Regions from separate parts of the Geodermatophilus sp. SYSU D00779 genome, predicted to be linked through region 2. Evidence: riboswitches for the same ligand, from Rfam matches in the RefSeq annotation. Region 2 holds a riboswitch; each other region holds the start of a gene.
What was found. A riboswitch is a leader RNA that binds a small molecule or an ion and turns the genes downstream of it on or off. The one in region 2 is predicted to bind cyclic di-AMP.
Positions count from the first base shown of each region.

Region 1: it holds a riboswitch for cyclic di-AMP, as region 2 does, so the genes downstream of both, ACI79G_RS20025 (hypothetical protein) here and ACI79G_RS08920 (aggregation-promoting factor C-terminal-like domain-containing protein) in region 2, are expected to answer to the same signal.
Region 3: it holds a riboswitch for cyclic di-AMP, as region 2 does, so the genes downstream of both, ACI79G_RS09605 (transglycosylase family protein) here and ACI79G_RS08920 (aggregation-promoting factor C-terminal-like domain-containing protein) in region 2, are expected to answer to the same signal.

Region 1 is NZ_JBJGZQ010000028.1:5,764-9,026, reverse strand. It holds gene phaZ (polyhydroxyalkanoate depolymerase) at 1-282, shown strand, start outside; gene ACI79G_RS20030 (class I SAM-dependent methyltransferase) at 302-934, opposite strand; gene ACI79G_RS20025 (hypothetical protein) at 975-1,850, opposite strand; cyclic di-AMP (ydaO/yuaA leader) riboswitch at 2,139-2,291, opposite strand; gene ACI79G_RS20020 (MFS transporter) at 2,433-3,263, opposite strand, start outside.
Region 2 is NZ_JBJGZQ010000009.1:7,271-10,533, forward strand. It holds gene ACI79G_RS08915 (class I SAM-dependent methyltransferase) at 1-576, opposite strand, end outside; gene ACI79G_RS08920 (aggregation-promoting factor C-terminal-like domain-containing protein) at 735-1,574, opposite strand; cyclic di-AMP (ydaO/yuaA leader) riboswitch at 1,791-1,951, opposite strand; gene ACI79G_RS08925 (LLM class flavin-dependent oxidoreductase) at 2,167-3,263, shown strand, end outside; gene ACI79G_RS08930 (FMN reductase) at 3,261-3,263, shown strand, end outside.
Region 3 is NZ_JBJGZQ010000009.1:162,487-165,749, forward strand. It holds gene treY (malto-oligosyltrehalose synthase) at 1-942, shown strand, start outside; cyclic di-AMP (ydaO/yuaA leader) riboswitch at 1,228-1,395, shown strand; gene ACI79G_RS09605 (transglycosylase family protein) at 1,420-1,980, shown strand; gene treZ (malto-oligosyltrehalose trehalohydrolase) at 2,497-3,263, shown strand, end outside.

The DNA of each region.
Region 1 (3,263 bases), on a different contig from region 2:
CTGACGTGGCGCGGCCGGCGCGTGGACCCCTCGCTCATCGAGGAGACCGCGCTGCTCACCGTCGAGGGCGCCCAGGACGACATGTGCTCGCCCGGGCAGACCGAGGCCGCGCACGCGCTGTGCACCGGGCTCCCGCCCGAGCGGCGGCGGCACCACCTGCAGCCGGGCGTGGGCCACTACGGCGTGTTCGCCGGCTCGCGCTGGGAGTCCGAGATCTACCCGGTCGTCCGCGCCTTCATCGCCGAGCACGACACCGAGCGGACGGTCGCCCCGCTCTTCTGACGTCCGGCGGGCGGCCGGCTCAGGGCCGGGTCGCGACGAGCGCCGTCCAGCAGCCGGCGAGCCGGGTGTCCTGCGCGGTCACGGTCAGCCCCGCCGCCCGGCACGCGGCGGCCAGGCCGTCCGGGGTGGGCCGGTCGCCGTCGGCGGGGTGGCGGGAGACCGCCCGCAGCGGGCGGCTGTCCACGAAACGCGCGGTCATCTCGCAGGAGTAGAGGCGCCCGCCGGGCCGCAGCACCCGCGCCGCTTCCCGGACGACGTCCCGCCAGGCGTCGGCGTGGTGCAGGACGTGGTAGCCGAAGACCGCGTCGTAGGCCCCGTCCTGCGCGGTCAGCGCCGTCGCGTCGCCGCACTGCACGTCGACCCGGCCGCTCAGGTCACGGACCGCCTCCCGGCACGCCGCGACGCTCGTCTCGTACCGCTCGACGCCGTCGGCGTGTGCGGCGCCGAAGACCTCCAGCGCCAGGCGCAGCCCGGTGCCGCGCCGCCCGGTGCCGAGCTCGAGGACCCGGCCGCCGGGCACCGGCCCGCCCAGCCGGAGCAGGACCGGCGCCTCGACGCGGCGCTGGACCAGCGCACGGACGCGCGAGTCGACCCACAGCCGGTTGGCGTCGACGAGGGTCGGCGGGACGGGACGGGAGGAGCTGGTGCCCATCGTGCCGTCCTGCCCCGCCGGCGCGGTGGGCAACCGCAGGTCAGCCCCGGTAGTTCACGTGCGGGTGGTCCATGTGGTTCGCCGTCGCGCCACCGCGGTCCGCCATCGCCTTCCAGGAGCCGTTGGGCGAGGACAGCATCCGCTGCTGCCAGATGACGTAGTCGACGCCGAGCTCGTCCCAGTGGGCGATGTGGTACGCGACGATCGCGTCCCCGAGGGCGGCGTCGGACAGCACCATGTAGTCCAGAGCCAGGCCGGACGGGTGGCCGCCCGGGTCGGCCGCGCTCGGGCGGGTGCCGCCCAGGGTGATCGAGTCGGCGCCGGGCACGTTGCTGACCACCCGGTTCGCCGCGGCCTGCACCACCGCGGCGACGGGACCGGCGGTGTTGCTGATGCGCGCGACCGTGCCGGCCGCGGCGGCCGAGGCCCGGGGCGCGGCCGCCGCGGGAGCTGCCGCACCCGCCTGCGCCGGGGCGGGACCGGCGGCGGCCTGCGCGGCCGCCGCGGCCTCGGCCTGCGCCTTCGCGGCGGCCTCCGCCTCGGCCTTCGCCTTCGCGGCGGCCTCGGCCTCGGCCCGCTGCCGGTCGAGCACCGCCTGGTCGGCGGCGGCCTGGACCTGCTGGGCGGCGGTCTCGGCGGCCTCGCGGGTGCTGCGGGTGGCGGCGAGGTCCTGCAGCGGCTGCAGCTCGGTGGCGACGTCGACGGGGCCGGAGCCGGCGGTCAGCCCGAGCTCCCGGGCGACGCTGACGGTCTCCGGCGGGGCGGCCTCGGCCTGCGCGGCCGGCTCGGGGCCGACGACGACGCCGGCCAGGACGGCGCCGGCGGTGGCCATCCCCAGGTACAGGGCGGGACGGCGGCGTGCGCGGGCGGGGCGGCGAGGGGAGGGGCGGCCAGAGGTGGTGGTGCGGGGGTCCATGGGGATGGGGTTCTCCGGGGTGCGGGCGCAGCGGCGCGCGTGGGCGCGCGGGTCTGCGGAGGCGTGCGGACGGCAGGGGGTCGCGGCCGTGCGGCGAGTGCCGAGGCGGGCGCACCGGAAGGGGGACGGCGGGGTGCCGGTCGAGCCGAGGTGCTCGGGGCTCCGGTGGGCCTGCGCGGGCGACGTCCGCTGCGGACGGCCGCGGGCGGTCAGGTGCGGGAGCGCCCCCGGGACCGGAGCCGGCGGGGTGGTGCAGCGGGGCAGGCGCACGCCATCCGGCGGCTCTCCGTTTCTTCCGACTGCCGCCTACCGAGTTAGCTGACGGGTTCGGGCGGGAAGCAGCCCTACCCGGCCCCGGACGTGCGTCCAGGAGCGGGATTCACCCCAGTACTGCGGTGGGTCCCCGGCTCGCCCCGGAAGGCGACTCGGCGGCGTCCGCTCGGGCCCCCCGTTGGGAGGCGGAACGACCGACCGGACCTGTCGACCGTAACGGCGTTATGCAACTGTGACAATCCGCGGGCCCGTTTTCGTGAGGTGATGCGCGTCGCGCACCCCGGGTTCGACGGCCGGAGGGTGTAGGGGTCACCTCCGGGCGAGGACGGCCAGCGCGGCCGCCGCGAGGGCGAGCGGGACGGTGAGCCAGAGCAGTGCGGCCTGCGGACCGCCGACGTCGGTCAGCCCCCTGCCGAGGAGGGGCGCGAGCAGACCGGCACACCCCCACGCGGTGAAGACCCGGCCGTACACCGCCGGGAAGGCGCGGACGCCGACCCGGTCCGCCGTCGCCGCCGGGACCAGCGCGGAGACCGCGCCGTACGCCAGTCCGACGACGAGCAGGCCGGTCAGGACGACGCCGGGTGCGGCCTCCACGGCCAGCCCGGCGACCGCGACGGCGGTGGCCGCGAGCGCGGTCGCCAGGGCGGGGAGGCGTCCGACGCGGTCCGACCACCACCCGGCACCCAGCCGGCCGGCCAGGTTGCCGGCGGCCAGCAGGGAGACGGCCGCTCCCACGGCTCCGGGCGCCAGGCCCCGGGCGGCGGCCAGGGGCGCGGCGGCGGCGAAGACGACCAGACCGGGCGCGGCACCTCCGGCGAAGAGGACCCACAGGGCTCCCACCGTCGTCCAGGGCACCGGCTCCTCGACGCAGTCGTGGCGCTGCTGGTCCCCCGCACCGCCGGGGGCGAGGGCGGCGGCGAGACCCACCAGACCGGCGACGAGCACGGCGAGGACGGCCAGGCAGGTCCGCCAGCCGACCACCGGCAGGACGTGCGGGGACACCAGGCCGAGCACCACCGGCCCGGCCGCGTACGCGCCGACCACCAGACCGCTGGCCGTGCCACGGCGCGCAGCGGGGACCCGGGCGGCGAGGGCGACCGCGACGCCGTAGGCCGACCCGTTGGCCGCGCCGAACAGCAG
Region 2 (3,263 bases):
CACACCTTCGAGCCGGTCGTGCGGCAGGTAGGGCCGGCCGGGGTCGCCGACGTAGACCTCGCAGCCGCCAGCGCGGGCCCGGTCGAGGAAGGGCAGCACCCGCTCGGTCATCTCCCGGTCGTAGCAGACGTCGCCGGCCAGGACGACGTCGATGCCGACCGGGTCGCGGCCGAGGACGTCGCCGGTGACGCTGATCCCACCGACGCCGTTGAGGCCGGCGTTGACGCCGACCGCCGTGCGGCTGAACGGGTCGACGTCGCTGGCCAGCACCGACCGGGCGCCGGCGAGGCGCGCGGCGAGCGCCACCAGCCCGCTGCCGGAGCCGAGGTCGAGGACGGCCCGCCCGGCCACCACCGACGGGGTGTCGAGCACGTACCGGGCCAGGGCCTGCCCGCCGGGCCAGGCGGCGGCCCAGAACGGCGGGGTCTCCCCCGCCCCGCCGTCCGCCGCCTCCATCGCCTCCCACAGCGCGACGACGTCGTCGGCGACGTGCAGCCGGACCTCCGGCACCGAGGAGGGCCGCCGCACCTGGGTGTGGGCGCGGACGAAGGCGGACGGGACGGAGCGGACGGTCACACCTCGCAGTCCACCACGGCCCGGGAACGGCCGAGGGCCGCCCCCGCAGTGCGGGGACGGCCCTCGGTGCTGCTGACCTCCGGCCCGGGGGGCAGGAGGCGGCCCCGTCTCGGGTCCCGCCCCGAGCCTGCGAGGGGTGGGGAGGACGGGGTCCTCGCTCAGTACCAGCCGGTGGACTGCGAGTGCGCCCAGGCGCCGCAGGGGCTGCCGTAGCGGCTCTCGATGTAGATCAGGCCCGCGTCGATCTGGCGGTAGCCGTCCGACGTCTTGGCGATGCCGGTGCTGGCCCAGGTCGAGTTGAGGAACTGCGGGATGCCGTAGGCGGTGCTGGTGGGGTTCTGCGCGTTGGGGTTCCAGCCGCTCTCCTTGCCCCACAGCTTCTCCAGGCAGCTGAACTGCTCGGCGCTGCCGACCTTGCTCATCGCGTAGTCCTTGAAGGAGCCACGCGCCGCGGACGACGAGCTGCTGGCGGCGGGCGCCGGAGCCGCAGCCTTCTTCGCGGCGGCGTCGCGCTCCGCGGCCTCACGGGCGGCGGCCTCGGCGGCGGCCTTCTCGGCGGCCGCGCGCTCCGCGGCCTCGCGAGCGGCCTGCTCGGCGGCGGCCTTCTCGGCGGCCTGGCGGTCCAGCTCGGCCTGCTCGGCGGCGGCCTGGACCTGCGCGGCCTGCGCCTCCGCGACCTGACGCTCGCTGCGGGAGGCGGCGAGGTCCTGCAGCGGGGCCAGCTCGGTGGCGGCCGGGGCGGCGAGCGGCTGCTGCGCCGACTCCTCGGTGATGCCGAGCTGCTCGGCGACGCTCATCGAGGCCGTCACCGTCTCGGCCTCGGCCTCGGCGGCCGGCTGCGCGCCGATGACGGTGTTGACGACGATCGCACCGGCGGCAGCGGTGGCCAGCAGGATCGCCGGGCGGCGGCCGCGGGTGGGCAGCCGCAGGCGACGGCGGGCGCCCCGGTTGACGGGGGCGTCGGGGGCCGGGACGGCCGGGAACTGCTTGGTGTCCATCAGGTGGGGGTGCTCCGTGGCGAGAGGGCGCGCGGGAGGGTCCTCAGGGCAGAGGACAGCCCGGTGCGGCGCGGTCTACGGGGACGCCGGCGGACGAGGGGTGCCGGCGGGCGCGGTCAGGTACCGGGTCAGCAGGCCGGGGAAGAGGCGCGGAGTGCGCGTGGCCGGGTGGGCCGGCGTGCCGCGAGGGCCCGTGGGCGGGGCATGCGGGTGCTCCGTTCTTCCGTGAGCCGCCTACCGAGTTAGCTGACGGGTTCGGGCGGGAAGCAGCCCTACCGGCCCGCGCGGCGTGCACGCGGGCGGGATTCACCCCAGTACTGCGGTGGGTCCCCGGCTCGCGCCCGCTGGTGGCGGACACGACTCGGCGGCGTCCGGTCAGGCTCCCCGAGCGGGGACGAGACGACCGACCGGACGTCAGCCACCGTAGGCGGCGTTACCGTCCCGTGACAATGTCGGGAACCACATCGGAAACGTGAGTGACGTCGCACTCCGGCGTCCGCCCTCCCTCCGAGGGGGCAGGACGAGGGGAATACCGCAGGCCGCGGTACGTTGCACGGGCCGGTAGTTGCACTCTCAACCAACGGAGACCGACATGCAGTTCGGCGTCTTCTCGGTCAGCGACATCACGACCGATCCCACCAACGGCCGCACGCCCAGCGAGGCTGAGCGGATCCAGGCGATCGTCACCATCGCGAAGAAGGCCGAGGAGGTCGGGCTCGACGTCTTCGCCCTGGGCGAGCACCACAACCCGCCGTTCTTCTCCTCCTCGCCGACGACGACGCTGGCCTACATCGCCGCGCAGACCACCACGCTGCAGCTGTCGACGGCGACCACGCTGATCACCACCAACGACCCGGTGAAGATCGCCGAGGACTACGCGATGCTGCAGCACCTGGCCGGCGGCCGGGTCGACCTGATGATGGGCCGCGGCAACACCGGCCCGGTCTACCCCTGGTTCGGGCAGGACATCCGCAACGGCCTGCCGCTGGCGGTGGAGAACTACGCGCTGCTGCGCCGGTTGTGGGACGAGGAGGTCGTCGACTGGCAGGGGCAGTTCCGCACGCCGCTGCAGGGCTTCACCTCGACCCCGCGGCCGCTGGACGGCGTCCCGCCGTTCGTGTGGCACGGCTCGATCCGCTCACCGCAGATCGCCGAGCAGGCCGCCTACTACGGCGACGGCTTCTTCCACAACCACATCTTCTGGCCGAAGGAGCACACCGCCCGGATGGTCGAGTTCTACCGCCGCCGCTTCGAGCACCACGGCCACGGCAGCGCCGACCAGGCGATCGTCGGGCTGGGCGGGCAGGTGTTCATGCGGAGGAACAGCCAGGACGCGCTCGCTGAGTTCCGGCCGTACTTCGACGACGCGCCGGTCTACGGCCACGGCCCCTCGCTGGAGGACTTCTCCCGCGAGACGCCGCTGACCGTCGGCTCGCCGCAGCAGGTCATCGAGCGGACCCTCGGCTTCCGCGAGTACGTCGGTGACTACCAGCGGCAGCTGTTCCTCATCGACCACGCCGGCCTGCCGCTGAAGACGGTGCTGGAGCAGCTGGACATGCTGGGCGAGGAGGTCGTCCCGGTGCTGCGCCGCGAGTTCGCCGCGCTCAAGCCGGCGCACGTGCCGGACGCGCCGACCCACGCCTCCCGCGTGGCGGCCCGGCAGGCGTCCCTCGAGGAGGTCTCCGCATG
Region 3 (3,263 bases), 160 kb from region 2:
GGCAGCACGGTGCAGGAGTTCCACGAGGCGCAGCAGCGCCGCGTGGAGCGCAAGCCGCGGTCGATGACCACGCTGTCGACCCACGACACCAAGCGCAGCGAGGACACCCGCGCCCGGCTGGCCGTGCTCGCCGAGCTGGGGGCCGAGTGGGCCGACCTGGTCCGCGGGCTGCTGACCCGGCACCCGCTGCCCGACCGGCCGCTGGCCCACCTGGTGTGGCAGAACCTGGTGGGCGCCTGGCCGCTGTCCCGCGAGCGGGCGCACGGCTACGCGGAGAAGGCGGCCCGCGAGGCGGGGACGTCGACGACGTGGACCGACGTCGACGAGGAGTTCGAGACGGCGCTGCACGAGATGGTCGACGCGGCCTACGACGACGAGCGGACGAACGCCGAGATCGAGCGGTTCGCCGCCCGCATCGCGCCGTTCGGCCGGTCCAACTCGCTGGCGCAGAAGCTGCTGCAGCTGACGATGCCCGGCGTCCCCGACGTCTACCAGGGCACCGAGCTGTGGGACCTCTCCCTGGTCGACCCGGACAACCGCCGTCCGGTCGACTACGAGCAGCGCCGCCGGCTGCTGGCGCAGCTGGACGCCGGTGAGGTCCCCCCGGTCGACGAGACCGGCGCGGCGAAGCTGCTCGTCGTCTCCCGCGTGATGCGGGCGCGGCGGGAGCACCCCGAGTGGTTCGCCGGGTACGAGCCGGTGGCGGCGACCGGGGTCGCCGCCGACCACGTGGTCGCCTTCGACCGGGGCGGTGTGGTGCCCGTGGCGACCCGGCTGCCCGTGGGCCTGTCGATCGTCGGCTGGGGCGACACCGCGCTCCAGCTGCCGACCGGCGCCTGGCGGGACCTGCTCACCGGCGGCCGGTTCGTCTCCGACGCCGAGGGGCTGCCGGTGGCGGGGCTGCTCGAGCGGCTGCCGGTCGCGCTGCTGGTCCGCGACTGAGGAAGGCCCCCCTGCCCCCACCGCTCGCAGGCTCGCGGCGGGACCCTGCAGGGGGGCGCCGGGTCCGGGCCAGGACCGGTGGACTGAGACGCAGTTCACGTCCCCGCGGGTGCACGTGCGCCCGCGGGGACGTGACCAGGTGATCTGCCCGGTCCCGGTCCCGACGGCCGGCCGTGTCACCGCCGTTGCTCCTGCGGCACGAGGTGAAGCGCCGTGACCTGACCGTTACCTTGTCCCGGCACCCCCCATCCGGGACCGGGTGCCGGAGCCGATCCGCCGAACCCCGTCCGTCGGCCGCCGTACCTCCTGCACAGCCAGGACGGGGGTGGGGGACCCATCTCGGTGTCCGGCCGGTCCGGCCGGGCACCTCGGGGTGAAGCCGTGTGCGCACGGCCGGGGCACCGATCGCTCCGAACCCGACAGCTCACCTCGCAGGCGGCGGATCGGGAGTCCCCCATGCGTTCGTCCTCTTCCCGCATGCCCGCACGCGCCCTGCGCCGCGGCGCCGTGGTGCTCGGTGGCGCCGCCGCCGTCTCCCTCGGCGTCCTCGCCGCCCCGGCCTCGGCAGCGGCCCCCAACGACTGGGACGCCGTCGCCCAGTGTGAGTCCAGCGGCAACTGGGCCATCAACACCGGCAACGGCTACTACGGCGGCCTGCAGTTCAGCGCGAGCACCTGGGCCGCCTTCGGTGGCCACGAGTACGCGCCCAACGCCCACCTGGCCACCAAGGCGCAGCAGATCGCCGTCGCCGAGCGCACGCTCGACGCGCAGGGCCCGGGTGCCTGGCCGACCTGCGGCAAGGCGCTCGACCCCTCCGCCCCCGAGGCGGGCGCGGCTCCGGCCGCGCCGGCCCTGGTGTCCGCCCCCGCGCCGGCGGCCGCCGGCGGGACCTACACGGTGCAGGCCGGTGACACGCTCGGCCGCATCGCGTCGGAGCAGGGCGTCGCGGGTGGCTGGCAGGCGCTGTACGCCGCCAACGACGACCAGCTGAGCAGCCCGGACCGCATCGCGGTCGGCCAGGTGCTGCAGCTGCCGTGAGGCGGACCGGCGGCCGGGGGACGTCCTCCCCCGGCCGCCGGGTGCCGGTGACGACCTGGAACGGCCCCGCTGCAGGGCCCCGCGCGGAGCTCGCGAGCGGTGAGGAGGACGGGGTCCTCCTCCAGAAGCGGATGGCGTCGATGACCCGCGCCCGGACGGCGATCACCGCGGGCAGCAGCCCGGCCGGGGCGCCCACCGCGGTCGCCGCGACCAGCCCCTCGACGGCCGCGGCCACCGGGGAGCCCGGGGTGTCGGCCAGCGGGACGCCGCTGTTGAGCAACCGCTCCAGCGGCAGGATGCGCACCAGCACGACCGACAGCGCCACCGCGGCGAGCCCCTCGGGGGCGGGGTGGTGCCCTCCGGCACGGGTTGGTGCGCACGGTAAGGACACCACGACGGTCCGGATGCCCCGTGGCGCACGGCACGCCGGGAACGCGTGGTTGGCGACCGCCCGCGCGGGCATGACCCCCCGGACCGTCCGCATGACGACCCCGATCTCCCCCTGGAGGCCCCTGCATGTCCGCTGCCGTCGAGTTCGCCGTCTGGGCGCCGGTCCCGGAGCGGGTCCGGCTGCAGGTCGAGGGGTCGGTGCACGAGATGCGCCGGGAGGAGGGCGGCTGGTGGCGCGCCGAGGTCGAGGCCGGCCCGGAGGCCGACTACGGCTTCCTGCTCGGCGACGACGACACGCCCCGGCCGGACCCGCGCTCGCGCCGCCAGCCGGAGGGCGTGCACGGGCTGTCCCGCCGCCACGACCCGGCCTCCTACCAGTGGGGTGACCGCGCCTGGACCGGCCGCCCGCTGGCCGGGGGCGTGGTCTACGAGATGCACGTCGGCACCTTCACGCCCGAGGGCACCCTCGACGCCGCCGTCGGGAAGCTCGACCACCTCGTCGACCTCGGCGTCGACTTCGTCGAGCTGCTGCCGGTCAACGGCTTCGACGGCACGCACAACTGGGGCTACGACGGCGTCCTCTGGTACACGGTGCAGGAGAGCTACGGCGGCCCCGCGGCCTACCAGCGCTTCGTCGACGCCTGCCACCGGCGCGGCCTCGGCGTCCTCCAGGACGTCGTCTACAACCACCTCGGCCCGTCCGGGAACTACCTGCCGCTGTTCATGCCGATCTTCAGCGAGGGCGGCGCGAACACCTGGGGCAGCTCGGTCAACCTCTCCGGCCCTGACTCCGACGAGGTGCGGCGCTACATCCTCGACAACGCGCTGATGTGGCTGCGCGACATGCACGTCGACGGGCTGCGGCTGGACGCCGTGCACGCGCTGGTCGACGA